One region of the Mesorhizobium sp. L-8-10 genome, then DNA from elsewhere that is predicted to be linked to it. Evidence: riboswitches for the same ligand, from Rfam matches in the RefSeq annotation. Region 1 holds a riboswitch; each other region holds the start of a gene.
What was found. Region 1 has a riboswitch for thiamine pyrophosphate ahead of thiB (thiamine ABC transporter substrate binding subunit). Riboswitches for the same ligand answer to the same signal wherever they lie in the genome.
Positions count from the first base shown of each region.

Region 1 (5,154 bases):
TCGCCGGGGCCACCGAAAGCAAGGTCGACAGCAGCGCCTGCCAGAGCGTGAAGCGCACGACACGGGCCATATAGGGGTCGAAGGCGGAGATCGCTCCCGACGGGTCGGCCGCGCCCTCCATGGCGAGACCGGCGAAGGCTCCGCCGACGAGCACGCCGATTGCCGCAAGCGCCGTCGCGCCGGCGGCGACGCGGGCGTCGGTGCGCCGGCGAGTGTGTGGGGTCACGGCGATGTCCCTCAACCGGAGTTCCTCCGGTGGGGAGCGACGTGCGCGCGGTGAGAGGATTGCCCTGGGAGGTTTGCGCCACCCCGCCTGCCGGCACCTTCTTCTCCCCGCATACGGCTAGGGCATGCGCATATTTTCTGCGGGCCAAGACGTTTCTTATGGCCGCCGAGTCGCCTACTTAGCCGTGCCTTGCGGCCTTTGCACCCGGGCGACCCCTCATCCGACCTCGCTTCGCGAGGCCACCTTCTCCCACAAGGGGAGAAGGTCGGAGCCTGGCTTTGGCTGCTCTGCCAATCGTCAACGTCAACGATTGGCCGGAACGCTTCTGCAACTCTTACCTTCTCCCCTTGTGGGAGAAGGTGGCCTCGCGAAGCGAGGTCGGATGAGGGGTATTCCACGAGGTATGCATGTCCTAGCCGCAAGCGGGGAGAAGACTGCCTGCCGCGATGACGGCACCTGGTCCTGCAGCCTCGACGATTGGCGAAATCGCAGAGGACATCGGTCTTCTCCCCGCTCGCGGGGAGAAGGTGCCGGCAGGCGGATGAGGGGCGGCGCCAAGACTGCAGGTACGCAGAGGATCGCGGCAGGGGGAAGGAGGGCGACATTGTCTGTCGACCGCCTCCTACTTGCTGATCGCCGCCAGCCATTCGTCGATCCAGGCCTTGCGGTTCTTCGCCACCTCCTCGGCGCTGAACAGCAGGGACTTGCCCGGCTGGACGAGCTTGCCGAAGGCCGGGTCGAGCGGCTTGTCAGTCTTTCCGGCGGGCAGCATCCAGTTGGTTTCCGGGATGACGTCCTGGAAGGCGGGGCCGGTCATGAAGGCGAGGAACCTCTGCGACAGCGGGTTCTTCGCGCCGTTGACGGTCGCGCCCGCGACCTCGATCTGCAGATAGTGCCCCTCTTCGAAGGCGGCCGCCTTATAGCGTTCGCTGTTTTCGGCGATCATGTGGTAGGCGGGCGAGGTGGTATAGGAGAGCACCATCGGCGCCTCGCCATTGGTGAGCAGGCCATAGGCCTCGCTCCAGCCGGGCGTGACGGTGAGCACGCGCGGCTTCAGCTTCGCCCAGGCTTCGCCGGCCTTGTCGCCATAGACGGATTTCACCCAGAGCAGCAGCCCGAGGCCGGGCGTCGATGTGCGCGGGTCCTGGATGACGATCTTCTCTCGCGGGTCGCCTTCGACCAGTTCCTCCAGGCTTTTCGGCGGGTTTGCGACCTTGTCGCTGTCATAGACCACGGCGAAGTAGCCGTAGTCGTAGGGGACGAAGACGTCGTCGTTCCAGCCGCCCGGCACGGCGAGCGGGGCAAGGCCGGCGCCGTGCGGCGCGAACAGGCCCGTCGCTTTGGCCTCGGCCGTCAGGTTGGTGTCGAGACCGAGCACGATGTCGGCCCTGGTGGCTCCGCCTTCGAGCTTGACCCGGTTGAGCAGAGCGACGCCGTCGGCCACCGACACGAATTGCAGGTCGCATGCGCATTCTGCTTCGAAGGCTTTCTCCACCTGCGGCCCGGGGCCCCAATCGGCGGTGAAACTCTCATAGGTATAGACGGTAAGCTTGCCTTCGGCCGCCGCCGGCCAGGCCAGCGGCACGAGGGCTGCGGTAAGGATCGACAGGAACTTCACGCGCATCGGCACCTCCTTGCGTCGCGTTGACAGGGAAAAGGCGTCGGATGAGCGAACGCATCTAATCCCTCCGCCGGTACAAGCCGGATCAGGTTCAGCGGGTTGGCAGGGGATTTCGCCCTTTGCCTCTCAGCCGGCTCGCGACCCTTGCGCGACCGGCACCCCGTTAGAGCAAGTCCAGACATAGAGCCGGCGAGGGGACACGGCAAGCGGTTGTTTCAAGTGCTCCGGCGTCACGCCTTTCCCTTTTGCCCGACCCCTGATAGAGGCGGGCGCCATGAGCATCTTCACCATTCTGCTCGGCGGCGACCTGATCCGCACGCCCCGCCTCGACGCCCAAACGGCGGGGGCGCGCGTGATCGCTGCCGATTCCGGCATCCGCCACGCCGACACGCTCGACTTGGCCCCGGAACTCTGGGTGGGCGATTTCGATTCCGTTTCCCTGGCGATGGCGGCAAGCTATCCCGAGGTGCCGCGCAAGGTCTTTCCCTCGGGCAAGGACAAGACCGATGGCGAACTCGCGATCGACGCCGCGCTGTCGCGCGGGGCAACGTCGCTGGTGATCGCCGGGGCTTTCGGCGGCCCCCGCGCCGATCATGCCCAGCTGCATCTGGCGCTCGCCATCCGTCTGGCGGAAGCGGGCGTGCCGGTGCTTCTGACCAGCGGCGCGCAGGAAGGCGTGCCGCTGTTGCCCGGCCGCTCCGCCTTCGACTACGAACCCGGCACGCTGTTCAGCGTGCTGGGGTTCAGCGATCTCTCTGGCCTGACGTTACGCGGCGCGCGCTGGCCCCTCAAGGCGGTCGAGGTGCCGTTCGGCTCGTCGCTGACCGTCTCGAACGAGGTCACAGGTGAGCTCTCCGTCGAACTCGGCTCGGGCCGTGCGCTGCTGCTTGCCCATCCCTTCCCGGATACGAACGCATTCTGACCATGGCGCCACCGCTTCTCCGCCTCGACGATATCAGGCTCACATTCGGCGGCACGCCGCTGCTCGACGGCGCAGCACTCTCGGCCTCGGTCGGTGACAAGATCGCGCTCGTCGGCCGCAACGGTTCCGGCAAGTCGACGCTGCTCAAGATCGCCGCCGGGCTGGCCGAGCCGCAGGATGGCGAGGTCTTCCGCCAGCCTTCGGCGACCGTGCGCTACCTGCCGCAGGCCCCCGACATGGACGATTTCGCAACGGTCCGCGCCTATGTCGAGGCGGGGCTCGGGCCTGCCGACGATCCGCATCGCGTCACCTATCTTCTCGACCATCTCGGTCTCTCCGGCGACGAGCGTCCCGACGATCTTTCCGGCGGCGAGGCAAGGCGGGCCGCGCTCGCCAAGGTGATGGCGCCTGAGCCCGACATATTGCTGCTCGACGAGCCGACCAACCATCTCGACCTGCAGGTGATCGAATGGCTGGAGGAGGAACTCATCCGCTCTTCCTCCGCACTGATCGTCATCTCCCACGACCGGCGGTTCCTGGAGAGGGTGTCGCGCGCCACGGTCTGGCTCGACCGCGGCCAGACGCGGCGCCTCGACAAGGGTTTCGGCCATTTCGAGGAGTGGCGCGACATCCTTCTCGAAGAGGAAGAGCGCGAGCAGCACAAGCTCGGCCGCCAGATCGTCCGCGAGGAGCACTGGCTGCGCTACGGCGTCACAGCGCGCAGGAAGCGCAACATGCGCCGGCTGGGCGAACTGCAGGCGATGCGGCAGCGGTTCCGCAGCCATCGCGGCGCCGAAGGCCTGGCCAACATGGTCGCCAGCGAGGCGGCAGAATCGGGCAAGCTGGTGATCGAGGCCAAGGGCATTTCGAAAAGCTTCGGCGATCTCGTCGTGGTCCGCGATTTCTCGACCCGCATCCAGCGCGGCGATCGCGTCGGCCTGGTCGGGCCCAACGGCGCCGGCAAGACGACGCTGCTCAAGATGCTCACCGGCGCGCTGGCGTCCGATACCGGTACGGTCCGGCTCGGCACCAATCTCGAGATCGCCACGCTCGACCAGAAGCGCGAAGCGGTCGACCCCGAGGAGACGCTGGCGCACTACCTGACCGACGGGCGCGGCGAGACGGTCGTGGTCAACGGCGAGGAGCGTCATGTCGTCTCCTGGATGAAGGACTTCCTGTTCAAGCCCGAACAGGCCCGCACGCCGGTACGCGAACTCTCCGGCGGCGAGCGGGCGCGGCTGATCCTGGCGCGGGTGCTCGCCCGCCCGGCCAATCTGCTTGTTCTCGACGAGCCGACCAACGATCTCGACATGGAGACGCTGGAACTGCTGCAGGAACTGGTTGCGGGCTATCCCGGAACGGTGATCCTAGTCAGCCACGACCGCGACTTCCTCGACCGCACCGTCACCAGCACCATCGCGCCCGACGGTGCCGGCCGCTGGATCGAATATGCGGGCGGCTACTCCGACATGCTCGCCCAGCGCGGCGGGACCAGGCTCGATGACCGCAAGGCGGCGCGCGCCAAGAACGGCGCCGCTGGCAGCGGCTCTGCCGCAAAGGAGGCGCCCGAGGCGCCGAAGGGACCGGCGAAAAAACTCTCCTACAAGCAGAAATTCGCGCTCGAGACCTTGCCGAAGAAGATGGAGGAAGCCGCAGCCGTCGTCGCCAGGCTCGAGGAGAAGCTTGCCGACCCGGTTCTCTTCTCGCGCGATCAAGCGACCTTCAACAAGACGGTCGCCGCGCTCGACAAGGAACGCGCCAGCCTCGCCGCCATGGAAGAGGAGTGGCTCGAGCTGGAGATGCTGCGCGAAGAGATCGAGGGCGCCTGAGCGGAGCAGCGTCCGAGCCATCCTCGTCTGCACCAGGAAGTGGCCGATCCGGATGCTTGCCGGCCGGGGGCCGCACCGGCATCATGCCAGCATGACCAATGTCCTTTTGCGACCGGCGCGAGACGGCGAATGTGGCGAGCTCAGCGCGCTCTGCCTGCGCTCGAAGGCAGTGTGGGGTTATGACGCGGCCTTCCTGGAGGCCTGCCGCGCGGAACTGTCGATCCGGCCGGCCGATCTCGATCCCGGGCTGCTGCACGTCGCCGAGGTCGACGGCAAGCTCGTTGGGGTCGTCCAGATCACGCCGGAAGGGGCGGACCTCCATCTCGACAAGCTCTTCATCGATCCCGGAATCCTGCGCACCGGCATCGGCAGGCGGCTCCTGGATTGGGCGGTGAGCCGGGCAGCGGAACTCGGCGCGGCGCGGCTGGTCATCGATGCCGATCCGGGTGCGGCCGATTTCTATCGCAGGATGGGAGCGACCGATGCCGGCGTCGTTGCCTCGGGCTCGATACCGGGGCGGTTCCTTCCAAGGCTTGAACTGCTGTTGGCAGACCCG
Region 1 covers NZ_AP023263.1:2,517,604-2,522,757, forward strand. Annotated here, with positions in the region: gene thiP (thiamine/thiamine pyrophosphate ABC transporter permease) at 1-226, opposite strand, end outside; gene thiB (thiamine ABC transporter substrate binding subunit) at 849-1,850, opposite strand; TPP riboswitch at 1,893-2,020, opposite strand; gene JN280_RS11835 (thiamine diphosphokinase) at 2,122-2,769, shown strand; gene JN280_RS11840 (ABC-F family ATP-binding cassette domain-containing protein) at 2,772-4,598, shown strand; gene JN280_RS11845 (GNAT family N-acetyltransferase) at 4,690-5,154, shown strand, end outside.

Region 2 (5,154 bases), 3.9 Mb from region 1:
AGACAAAGCATGGTCAGCCTCCCTTCATCGGCGACAGGATTTCGATGCGGTCGCCCTCCGCGATGGGGCAGGCCGCGCGCCGCGCGGCCGGCACCACCTCGCCGTTGAGGGCGGTCGCCAGCCAGTTGCCCTGATAGTCGAGCTCGGCGAGCACGGCGGCCAGCGTCGAGGCCGTGACGTCACGGCTCTCGCCGTTAATGGTGAGCTTCATGGACAGGCTCCTTGTTGCTGTCATGGTCGAGCATGAGGTCGGCCGCCTGACGCGCCATCGCCGGGGCGAGCAGGAAGCCGTGGCGGTAGAGGCCGTTGATGGCGATGTGGTTTCCCTTCCGCTCGACGCGGGGAAGATTGTCGGGAAAGGCCGGGCGCAAACCGACGCCGGCCTCGACGATTTCGGCCTCGGCGAAGGCCGGATGCAACGTGTAGGCGGCGTTGAGCAACTCCATCGCCGAGCGTGCGGTGACCGGCCCCGTGGCGTCGCTTTCGATCATGGTGGCGCCGACCATGAAGAGTCCGCCGGCACGAGGCACGACATAGACGGGAAAGCGCGGATGGAGGAGCCGCACCGGACGCGACAGCGAGACGTCGCGCGTTCGCAACAGAAGCATCTCGCCGCGCACGCTGCGCAGGGCGGGATTCGTCGCCTCCATGCCGGTGCAGTCGGCGACGAAGTCGGGCACACCGGGCATACGCACGGCGCCATAACCGAATGCAAAGTGCACGCCGGCCGCGGCGAGCTTCTCCGCGAGGGTGCGGAGCGCCCGGCGCGGGTCGAGATGGGCCTCTTGCGCGAAGAAGAGGCCGCGCCCGAACCGTCCGGCCAGATCCGGCTCGAGTGCCGCGACGCTGTCCCCGTCGAGGAGGCGGTGGCCCGTCGTTCGCGCCGCGAAGCGGTCGAGCTCGGCCGCGTCGCGAGACGGCGCGAGCACGAGCGTGCCTTGGCGCTCGACATGGCCGGGAAGGGCGGCGCCCCACCAGTCGGCCGCGAGCCGTCCAAGCGTCAGCACCGTTTCTTCCGCGCTTTCGCGCTCGCACCAGGGCGCAAGCATGCCGCCGGCCTGCCAGGAGGCGTTGCCGGCGATGCGCTCACGCCGCTCGACCACAGCCACCTCGGCGCCGCGCCCGACCAGTTCGAAGGCAAGCGTCAGGCCGGCGACACCCGCGCCCTTGACGGTTACCTTCATGGCACGCGCTCGGTCGCCGGCAAGTAGAGGTCGCCGCCGGCGCGGTATTTCTCGGCCATGGCCGCCATGCCTTCCGAGCGCACCTCGGCGCGGATGTCGTGCGAGATCCGCATCGAGCAGAATTTCGGCCCGCACATCGAGCAGAAATGCGCCAGCTTGTGCGCTTCCTTGGGCAGCGTCTCGTCGTGGAAGGCGCGCGCCGTATCGGGGTCGAGCGACAGGTTGAACTGGTCCTCCCAGCGGAATTCGAAGCGCGCCCGCGACAGCGCGTCGTCGCGGATCTTCGCCGCCGGGTGGCCCTTGGCGAGATCGGCCGCGTGGGCGGCGATCTTGTAGGTGATGACCCCGGTCTTGACGTCGTTGCGGTCGGGCAGGCCGAGATGCTCCTTGGGCGTGACGTAGCAGAGCATGGCGGTGCCGAACCAGCCGATCATGGCGGCGCCGATGCCGCTGGTGATGTGGTCGTAACCCGGCGCAATGTCGGTGGTGAGCGGCCCGAGCGTATAGAACGGCGCCTCGCCGCAGAGGGCGAGCTGCTTGTCCATATTCTGCTTGATCTTGTGCATCGGCACATGGCCGGGGCCTTCGATCATGACCTGGCAGTCTTTCGCCCAGGCGATGCGGGTAAGCTCGCCCAGCGTCTCCAGCTCGGCGAACTGGGCGGCGTCGTTGGCGTCGGCGATCGAGCCCGGGCGCAGGCCGTCGCCCAGCGAGAAGGCGACGTCATAGGCGCGGCAGATGTCGCAGATCTCCTCGAAATGCTCGTAGAGGAAGCTCTCCTTATGGTGGTGCAGGCACCATTTGGCCATGATCGAGCCGCCGCGGCTGACGATGCCGGTGACGCGGTCGGCGGTCAGCGGCACATAGGGCAGCCGCACGCCGGCATGGATGGTGAAATAGTCGACGCCCTGCTCGGCCTGTTCGATCAGCGTGTCGCGGAACACCTCCCAGGTCAGCGCCTCGGCGACGCCGCCGACCTTTTCCAGCGCTTGGTAGATCGGCACGGTGCCGATCGGCGCGGGCGCATTGCGCAGGATCCAGTCGCGGATGTTGTGGATGTTGCGGCCGGTCGACAGGTCCATCACCGTGTCGGCGCCCCAGCGGATCGCCCAGACCATCTTGTCCACCTCCTCGGCCATCGAGGAGGTGACGGCAGAGTTGCCGATATTGGCGTTGATCTTCACCAGGAAATTGCGGCCGATGATCATCGGCTCGCTTTCGGGGTGATTGATGTTGGCCGGAAGGATCGCCCTGCCGCGGGCGATCTCGTCGCGCACGAATTCCGGCGTGACGAAATCGGGGATCGCCGCACCGAAGCTCTCGCCGTCGCGCGCCGCCTTGTCGCGCAGCCGCTCGCGGCCGAGATTCTCGCGGATCGCCACGAACTCCATCTCCGGCGTGACGATGCCGGCGCGCGCATAGGCGAGCTGCGTGACGGCCCGGCCACCCGTCGCCCTCAGTGGCCGGTTTCGGACGGGAAACTCCGGCGTCAGCCGCTCGGCCGAAACGAAGCCATTGTCCTCGGGCTTGACGATGCGGCCGTCGTAACGCTCGACGTCGCGGCGTGCCACGATCCAGTCCTCGCGCAATCGCGGAAGGCCACGTTCGATTTCGGTTCGCGCGCTGGAATCCGTATAGGGACCGGACGAATCATAGACGATGACCGGCGGCTCGCCGGCGCTCGGATGCAGCGCGATCTCGCGCATCGGAACGCGCAGGTCCGGATGAAGCGTGCCTTCTCTGTGGATCTTGCGCGAGGCGGGCAGTTCGCCCGTTGTGACGGTTGGGGCAGTCATGGCGAGCCTCCTTTGCTCGATTGCAACGGAGACCCAGTTCGTGCCGAAAGGAGGAAGTGACGCTTCGCCCGAGGGGAATCGGGGCTTTGCCCTGATGCCGAGGTCGAATGAGAGCCGACCCGCGAAGCCTCGCACCGTCCCTACGCCAGTATGAACTGGATCAGGTTCAACGGGTCACTGCGCTGCCCGGACTCAAAGTCTCGGAGCGTCCTTTGCGCGTCCAAAGGAAGCGCGGCGCTCCAGGGCCAGCAGTATCTCAGCCCCTTGTCGGGACCCCCCTGGTGAGCTTTCAGCATGGAGGATGAATGTCGTCGCTGTCAACAGGGGCGAAATGGGTGCGCGGCCCGCGTAGCGATGCCTGGCAAGGGGGCCAGGCGGGATCGAAGGGCAAGCGCAACGAGGGCTGTCCCCTCACATCAGGCGGCGGCCGGCACCTTCGGGCCGACCGCTTGAAGAAAGCTGCCAGATCGCGACGAAATCGGCCGCGTCGACCTTCGGTCACGAAACGGCCGATGTTTCGCGGCCCTGTGACAGAATCGTCGATCGCCTGTAAGTCGAAGGCCGTTGGGCCGCGGAGCCGCTGAGGATGAGCATGACCAGGAAGACCAGAGTTGCTGTGCTGTTTGGTGGGCGGTCCGCCGAACATGAGGTGTCGTTGCTGTCGGCGGCCAATGTGGTGAAGGCCATCGACAAGGCGCGGTTCGAGATCGTGCCGATCGGCATCGGCCGTGACGGGCGCTGGCGGCTGGTCGAACTGGATGGCGACGCGCTGCCGTCAGAGGTGCCGGCAGAAGGCGCCGACATGGCTTTGCTCCCCGGCGGTAAGGGCCGAATGGTCGCCGTCGCGGCGGGCGGGGACGCGGTCGCTCTCCCGCCGGTCGATGTCGTTTTCCCCGTGCTCCACGGCCCCTTCGGCGAGGACGGGTCCGTGCAAGGCTATGCCGAGGTCGCCGACGTCGCCTATGTCGGCTGCGGGGTGCTTGCCTCGGCCGCGGCCATGGACAAGGACGTGGCGAAACGGCTGTTGCGGGAGGCGGGGGTGGCGGTCGCGCGGGCGATCACGCTGCGGCGCGGCGAAGCCGTGCCCTTCGACGCTGTCGCTGCGGAACTCGGCGCCCCCTTCTTCGTCAAGCCGGCCCGCCAGGGATCGTCGGTCGGCGTCGGCAAGGTGCGCGACGCCGGAAGCTTCGAGGCCGCGTTGAAGGAGGCGTTCCGCCACGACGACAAGGTTCTGGTGGAGGAATTCGTCGAGGCGCGCGAGATCGAATGCGCGGTGCTCGAGGGGGCCGACGGCAGCCTGACAGTTTCCAGGCCGGGCGAGATCATCACGGCCGCAAAGCACGGCTTCTATAGCTACGAAGCCAAATATGTCGATGCGGACGGCGCCATCGTGCGCGCACCCGCAGATGTCCCGGCCGAAGTCGGCGAAGCCGCGCGGACGATGGCCGCACGCGGTTTCCGGGCGCTTGGCTGCGAGGCCATGGCGCGGGTCGATTTCTTCCTCCGGCCGGATATGAGCCTCGTCCTCAACGAGATCAACACGATCCCCGGCTTCACCAATATCAGCATGTACGCCAAAGCCCTGGCGGCCGATGGCATGCCCTACGGCGCGCTGATCGAAGCGCTCATCGAGCATGCGCTGAAGAGGCACGCTGCTCGCGGTTGAGCGGGCGAGCTTGCTGGATGCCCTTCTGCGCTCCAGAGGGTGCGCAGACGTCTAACTAAGGAAACGTAACCGCTTCGCTTGCGTCGCCCCTCACTGTCCTGCCGGACGACCGGCCGGGTCCCCGCTGCTTCGCAGCGTTCCGGCGTTCGCTGGCCTTTCATCGTGCCACTGGCACGATGAATTCGCTCCGCGAACCGGTTGCTCACCCCCGCGAGCGGGGAGAGAGTCGATAGGGTCTACGCTTTCGCCCATCGCCGAGGATTCTGATTGGCGAAATCCGAGCGGCCGGCCTCTCTCTCCCCGCTCGCGGGGAGAGATGTCCGGCAGGACAGTGAGGGGCAGCCCAGGGGCGGTAGCACCGCACCGCCTTCGCCAGATTTTTATCGAAGCGATTCGGTTAGTTCTGGACGCCGCCTAACTAAGCCGCCTCGTCGAGCGGCGGCCGCTTGTCGAATGCTGAAAGCAGCGCCGCCCTGCGCTTCTCGAAGCGCTCGACGGCGGCGTGCTT
Region 2 covers NZ_AP023263.1:7,066,941-7,072,094, reverse strand. Annotated here, with positions in the region: gene JN280_RS33040 (thiazole synthase) at 1-11, opposite strand, end outside; gene thiS (sulfur carrier protein ThiS) at 14-211, opposite strand; gene thiO (glycine oxidase ThiO) at 195-1,184, opposite strand; gene thiC (phosphomethylpyrimidine synthase ThiC) at 1,181-2,980, opposite strand; TPP riboswitch at 3,100-3,270, opposite strand; gene JN280_RS33020 (D-alanine--D-alanine ligase family protein) at 3,573-4,646, shown strand; gene JN280_RS33015 (indolepyruvate ferredoxin oxidoreductase family protein) at 5,065-5,154, opposite strand, start outside.
Region 2: another riboswitch for thiamine pyrophosphate. It lies ahead of thiC (phosphomethylpyrimidine synthase ThiC); the one in region 1 lies ahead of thiB (thiamine ABC transporter substrate binding subunit).

Region 3 (5,154 bases), 3.4 Mb from region 1:
CCCATTCACAAAACCGGCTCCGTGGAGTAGTGGGAACGCAGAGAAATCTCCGGTCGCAGCCTTACCCGGTCAAAACAAGGATTCAAACCATGAATGCCCTCGTCATCTGCTCCGGCGGATTGGACTCTGTTTCGCTCGCTCACAAGGTGGCGACCGAGCAGAAACTCATTGGCCTGCTTTCGTTCGATTACGGCCAGAGGCACAAAAAGGAACTCGGCTTTGCCGCTATCTGCGCCAAGCGGCTGGCTGTTCCGCACCAGATCGTCGATATCCGCGATGTTGGCCGGAACCTGAGCGGCTCGGCGCTGACTGATAATGTGGACGTGCCCGACGGGCACTATGCCGAAGACTCCATGAGGATCACGGTGGTGCCGAATAGGAACGCCATCATGCTGGCCATCGCCTTCGGGGTTGCCGCCGCGCAGAAGGCCGATGCGGTGGCCACTGCCGTCCACGGCGGAGATCATTTCATCTATCCCGATTGCCGGCCCGCTTTTATCGACGCCTTTCAGACGATGCAGAACCATGCCCTCGCAGGCTACGCCGATATCCGCCTGTACGCTCCGTATGTGAATATGTCGAAGGCCGACATCGTCAGCGAGGGGGCAAAGTACGCCACACCGTTCGAGGCGACGTGGTCCTGCTACAAGGGCGGTGCACGTCATTGCGGTCGCTGCGGGACATGCGTCGAACGGCGCGAAGCATTCGATCTGGCCGGCATCACCGACCCGACAGATTATGAGGACGCAGACTTCTGGCTCCACGCTATCCAGACAAGGAGCGCGTGATGTTCCGCATTACCAAAGAGTTCCACTTCTCGGCCTCGCATCAGCTCACCTCCTTGCCACCAGATCATCAGTGCGCACGTCTGCACGGCCACAACTACATCGTCGTAGTGGAGCTTTCAGGTGGCGAACTGGACGAACACGGCTTTGTGCGCGACTACCAAGATCTGGCGGCGTTCAAGCACTACATCGATGGGACGTTCGACCATCGGCATCTTAACGACGTGCTGGGGCATGACCATGCCACAGCGGAATGTCTGGCCAGGCACTTCTACGACTGGTGCAAGGTGCGGCTACCCGAAACCTCCGCCGTGCGGGTGAGCGAGACGCCGAAAACCTGGGCGGAATACCGACCATGACTTGCGCGTTGCATCCCGGAATCCGGGTGAGCGAGATTTTTGGGCCGACCATTCAGGGCGAAGGCGTGCTGATCGGCTTGCCGACGGTGTTCGTAAGAACCGGCGGGTGCGATTATCGCTGTTCCTGGTGCGACAGCCTGCATGCGGTGGACCGTCGCTTCCGCCATGATTGGGAGATGATGTCTTCCGACGCGGTTTGGCAAAAGGTCATTGCACTTTCCGGCGGTCAGCCCGTGATGGTATCGCTGTCGGGCGGCAATCCGGCCATCCAGCCGCTTGGCCAGTTGATCGACCGCGGGCATGGTGAGGGGTACCGTTTTGCATTGGAAACCCAAGGTTCGGTGTCTAAGCAATGGTTCGCGGATCTCGACGTGCTGGTACTCAGCCCCAAGCCGCCCTCAAGTGAAATGACGACAGATTGGGCCGCGTTCGACGCCTGCTTAGAGGCGGCGCAGGATAAGCCGCAGACGGCGCTCAAGCTCGTCGTCTTCGACGAAGATGACTATGCCTATGCCAAAGACGCCGCGGCGCGCTACCCGCAATTACCCGTCTATCTGCAGCCCGGCAATCACACGCCGCCGCGTCCCGGCAACGAAGACGCGTTCATCGACATGGCCGGTGTGATGAGGCGCATGGAATGGCTGGTTGAAAAAGTGACCCGTGACATGTGGTTCGAGGCGCGTGTACTGCCGCAGCTTCATGTTCTGCTCTGGGGAAACAAACGGGGCGTCTAGCCGAAGGGGAAGGATTGCCGACGATGAGCAAGACAGACCTCTATAGCAATCTCACCCAACTGGGCGGCAGCAGCGTCGTTCCGGAAAGCCCCGAAAACACCGTGCTGGAAAAGGCACCGAAATCCGCATGAGGGCTCGCCTTATTGGGGGCGCTTCACCGCTCCTCTGGAGCGTGACTTGCTGTCGATACTACCATGCTTTTCCGCTGGGTTTGTTTGGTCGCCGATCACCGCTGCGGGACGAATGCGCTTGACAAAATAGCGAAGGGCCGTTCAATTCGATGCATTCACCAGGGGAGTCCCGGCAAGGGGCTGAGATACTGCTGGCTTTCGCGGCGCAGTGACCCGTTGAACCTGATCCAGTTCATACTGGCGTAGGGACGGTGCAAGCGCTTTGCGGGAGTTTACGCCCGAGGTCCTGTTTCGGCAGGTCGGCAGAAGCGTCTTTTCATCCTTCCGGCACAGAACTGGGTCTCCAATGCATGAGCAAAGGAGCCTCACGATGAATGCCCTCACCCCCGCCGTATCGACGGGACCCCTGCCCGCCTCGCGCAAGATCCACAAGACCGGCGTCCTCCATCCGCAGATCAGGGTGCCGATGCGCGAAATCTCCGTCCATCCGACGGCCGGCGAACCGCCCATCACCGTCTACGATCCGTCAGGCCCCTATACGGACCCTGCTGTCGAAACCAACATCGAAAAGGGCCTTGCCCGGCTTCGCCACGAATGGGTCACGGCGCGCGGCGATGTCGAAGCCTATGACGGCCGCCATGTCCGGCCGGAAGACAATGGATTCGTCACGGGCGAGCGCCTGACGCCGGAATCTCCCATTCGCAATCGGCCGCTCAGGGCCAAGGCAGGCAAGGCGGTCACGCAGCTAGCCTATGCGCGCGCCGGCATCATCACGCCTGAAATGGAGTTCGTCGCCATCCGCGAGAACCTCGGCCGCGAGATCCTGCGCGGCAAGCTTGAGCGCGACGGCGAAGCCTTCGGCGCGGCGATCCCCGACTTCGTCACGCCGGAGTTCGTGCGCGACGAGGTGGCGCGCGGACGCGCGATCATTCCCGCCAACATCAATCATCCCGAGAGCGAGCCGATGATCATCGGCCGCAATTTCCTGGTGAAGATCAACGCCAATATCGGAAATTCGGCGGTCACCTCCTCGATGGCCGAGGAGGTCGAAAAGATGGTCTGGGCGATCCGCTGGGGCGCCGATACGGTGATGGACCTGTCGACCGGTCGCAACATCCACAACATCCGCGAATGGATCGTGCGCAATGCGCCGGTGCCGATCGGCACGGTGCCTCTCTATCAGGCGCTCGAAAAGGTCAACGGCATCGCCGAGGATCTGAGCTGGGAGGTCTACCGCGACACGCTGATCGAACAGGCCGAACAGGGCGTCGACTATTTCACCATCCACGCAGGCGTGCGGCTGCACTACATCCCGCTGACGGTCGACCGGGTCACGGGTATCGTGTCGCGCGGCGGGTCGATCATGGCCAAATGGTGCCTGCACCATCACCGGGAGAGCTTCCTTTACGAGCATTTCGCCGAAATCTGCGACATCTGCCGCGCCTATGACGTGTCCTTTTCGCTCGGCGACGGCCTTCGTCCCGGCTCGATCGCCGACGCCAACGACGCGGCGCAATTCGCCGAGCTGGAAACGCTCGGCGAGCTGACGAAGATCGCCTGGGCCAAGGATTGCCAGGTGATGATCGAGGGGCCCGGCCACGTGCCGATGCACAAGATCAAGGAGAACATGGACAAGCAACTCGCCGTCTGCGGCGAGGCGCCTTTCTATACGCTTGGACCGCTGACGACCGACATCGCGCCGGGTTACGACCACATCACCTCAGGTATCGGCGCCGCCATGATCGGCTGGTTCGGCACCGCCATGCTCTGCTACGTCACACCGAAGGAACATCTCGGCCTTCCCGATCGCAACGACGTCAAGATTGGCGTGATCACCTACAAGATCGCAGCACACGCCGCCGACCTGGCGAAGGGGCATCCGGCGGCGAAAGTCAGGGATGACGCCCTTTCCCGCGCGCGCTTCGAGTTCCGCTGGGAGGACCAGTTCAACCTGTCGCTCGATCCCGAAACAGCGCGGTCCTTCCACGACCAGACCTTGCCCAAGGAAGCGCACAAGGTGGCGCATTTCTGCTCGATGTGCGGGCCGAAATTCTGCTCGATGCGGATTTCCCACGACATTCGTGCCGAAGCGCAGAAGGAGGGCATGGCGGCGATGGCGGCGAAATACCGCGAGGGCGGCGATCTCTACGTGCCGGCGGACGAGACCGGCACACCGCTGGTGCCGGAGGCGCATGAGCGGTCATGAGGGTGCTGGTCAAAGGGGCCGGCGTCGCCGGTCTCACCGCAGCCTTCGAACTCGCCACGCGCGGCGCGGCGGTGACAGTTGCTGAGACAAGACATGGCCTCGGCGGCAATGCGTCGTGGTTCGCCGGCGGCATGCTGGCGCCATGGTGCGAGCGCGAAAGCGCCGAGCAACCGGTGCTGGATCTCGGACGCGATGCCGCCGACTGGTGGGAGGCGGCAACGCCCGGGCAGGTGACGCGGGCCGGAACACTGGTCGTGGCCGCGCCGCGCGATGCGGGCGAACTCGACCGGTTCGCCAGCCGCACGTCGGGTCATCGGCGCGTCGATGAGGATGAAATCGCGTTGCTCGAGCCCGACCTCGCCGGCCGCTTCCGCCGCGGACTGCTCTTCTCCGACGAAGCCCATCTCGACCCGCGCCAGGCGATGGCGGCACTTCATGACAGGCTGGCGGCGATGGGAGTCGAATTCCACTTCTGCGCCGATGCCCCGGCTGTTTCCGGGTTCGGTCGTCAAATCGACTGCACGGGAATGTCCGCCGTCGATGGAAGGCTGCGTGGCGTTCGTGGCGAGATGCTGATCCTGCGTACGCCTGATGTCTCGCTGTCGCGCCCGGTCCGGCTGCTTCATCCGCGCTTTCCGCTCTATATGGTGCCACGCACCGACCACCGTTTCATGATCGGCGCGACGATGATCGAGAGCCAGTCCACTGGACCTGTCACGGCTCGTTCAATGATGGAGCTTTTGGGCGCGGCCTATGCCCTCCATCCGGCCTTTGGCGAGGCCGAGATCGTTGAAACCGGTGTCGGCGTTCGTCCGGCCTTTCCCGACAACCTGCCCCGCGTCGAAGCGAGCGGAGACACCGTCGCGATCAATGGGCTCTATCGTCACGGTTTTCTCCTCGCCCCCGCCATGGCGCGCCAAGCTGCCGACCTGGTTTTCA
Region 3 covers NZ_AP023263.1:7,547,959-7,553,112, forward strand. Annotated here, with positions in the region: gene queC (7-cyano-7-deazaguanine synthase QueC) at 90-788, shown strand; gene queD (6-carboxytetrahydropterin synthase QueD) at 788-1,144, shown strand; gene queE (7-carboxy-7-deazaguanine synthase QueE) at 1,141-1,878, shown strand; TPP riboswitch at 2,160-2,276, shown strand; gene thiC (phosphomethylpyrimidine synthase ThiC) at 2,380-4,215, shown strand; gene thiO (glycine oxidase ThiO) at 4,212-5,154, shown strand, end outside.
Region 3: another riboswitch for thiamine pyrophosphate. It lies ahead of thiC (phosphomethylpyrimidine synthase ThiC); the one in region 1 lies ahead of thiB (thiamine ABC transporter substrate binding subunit).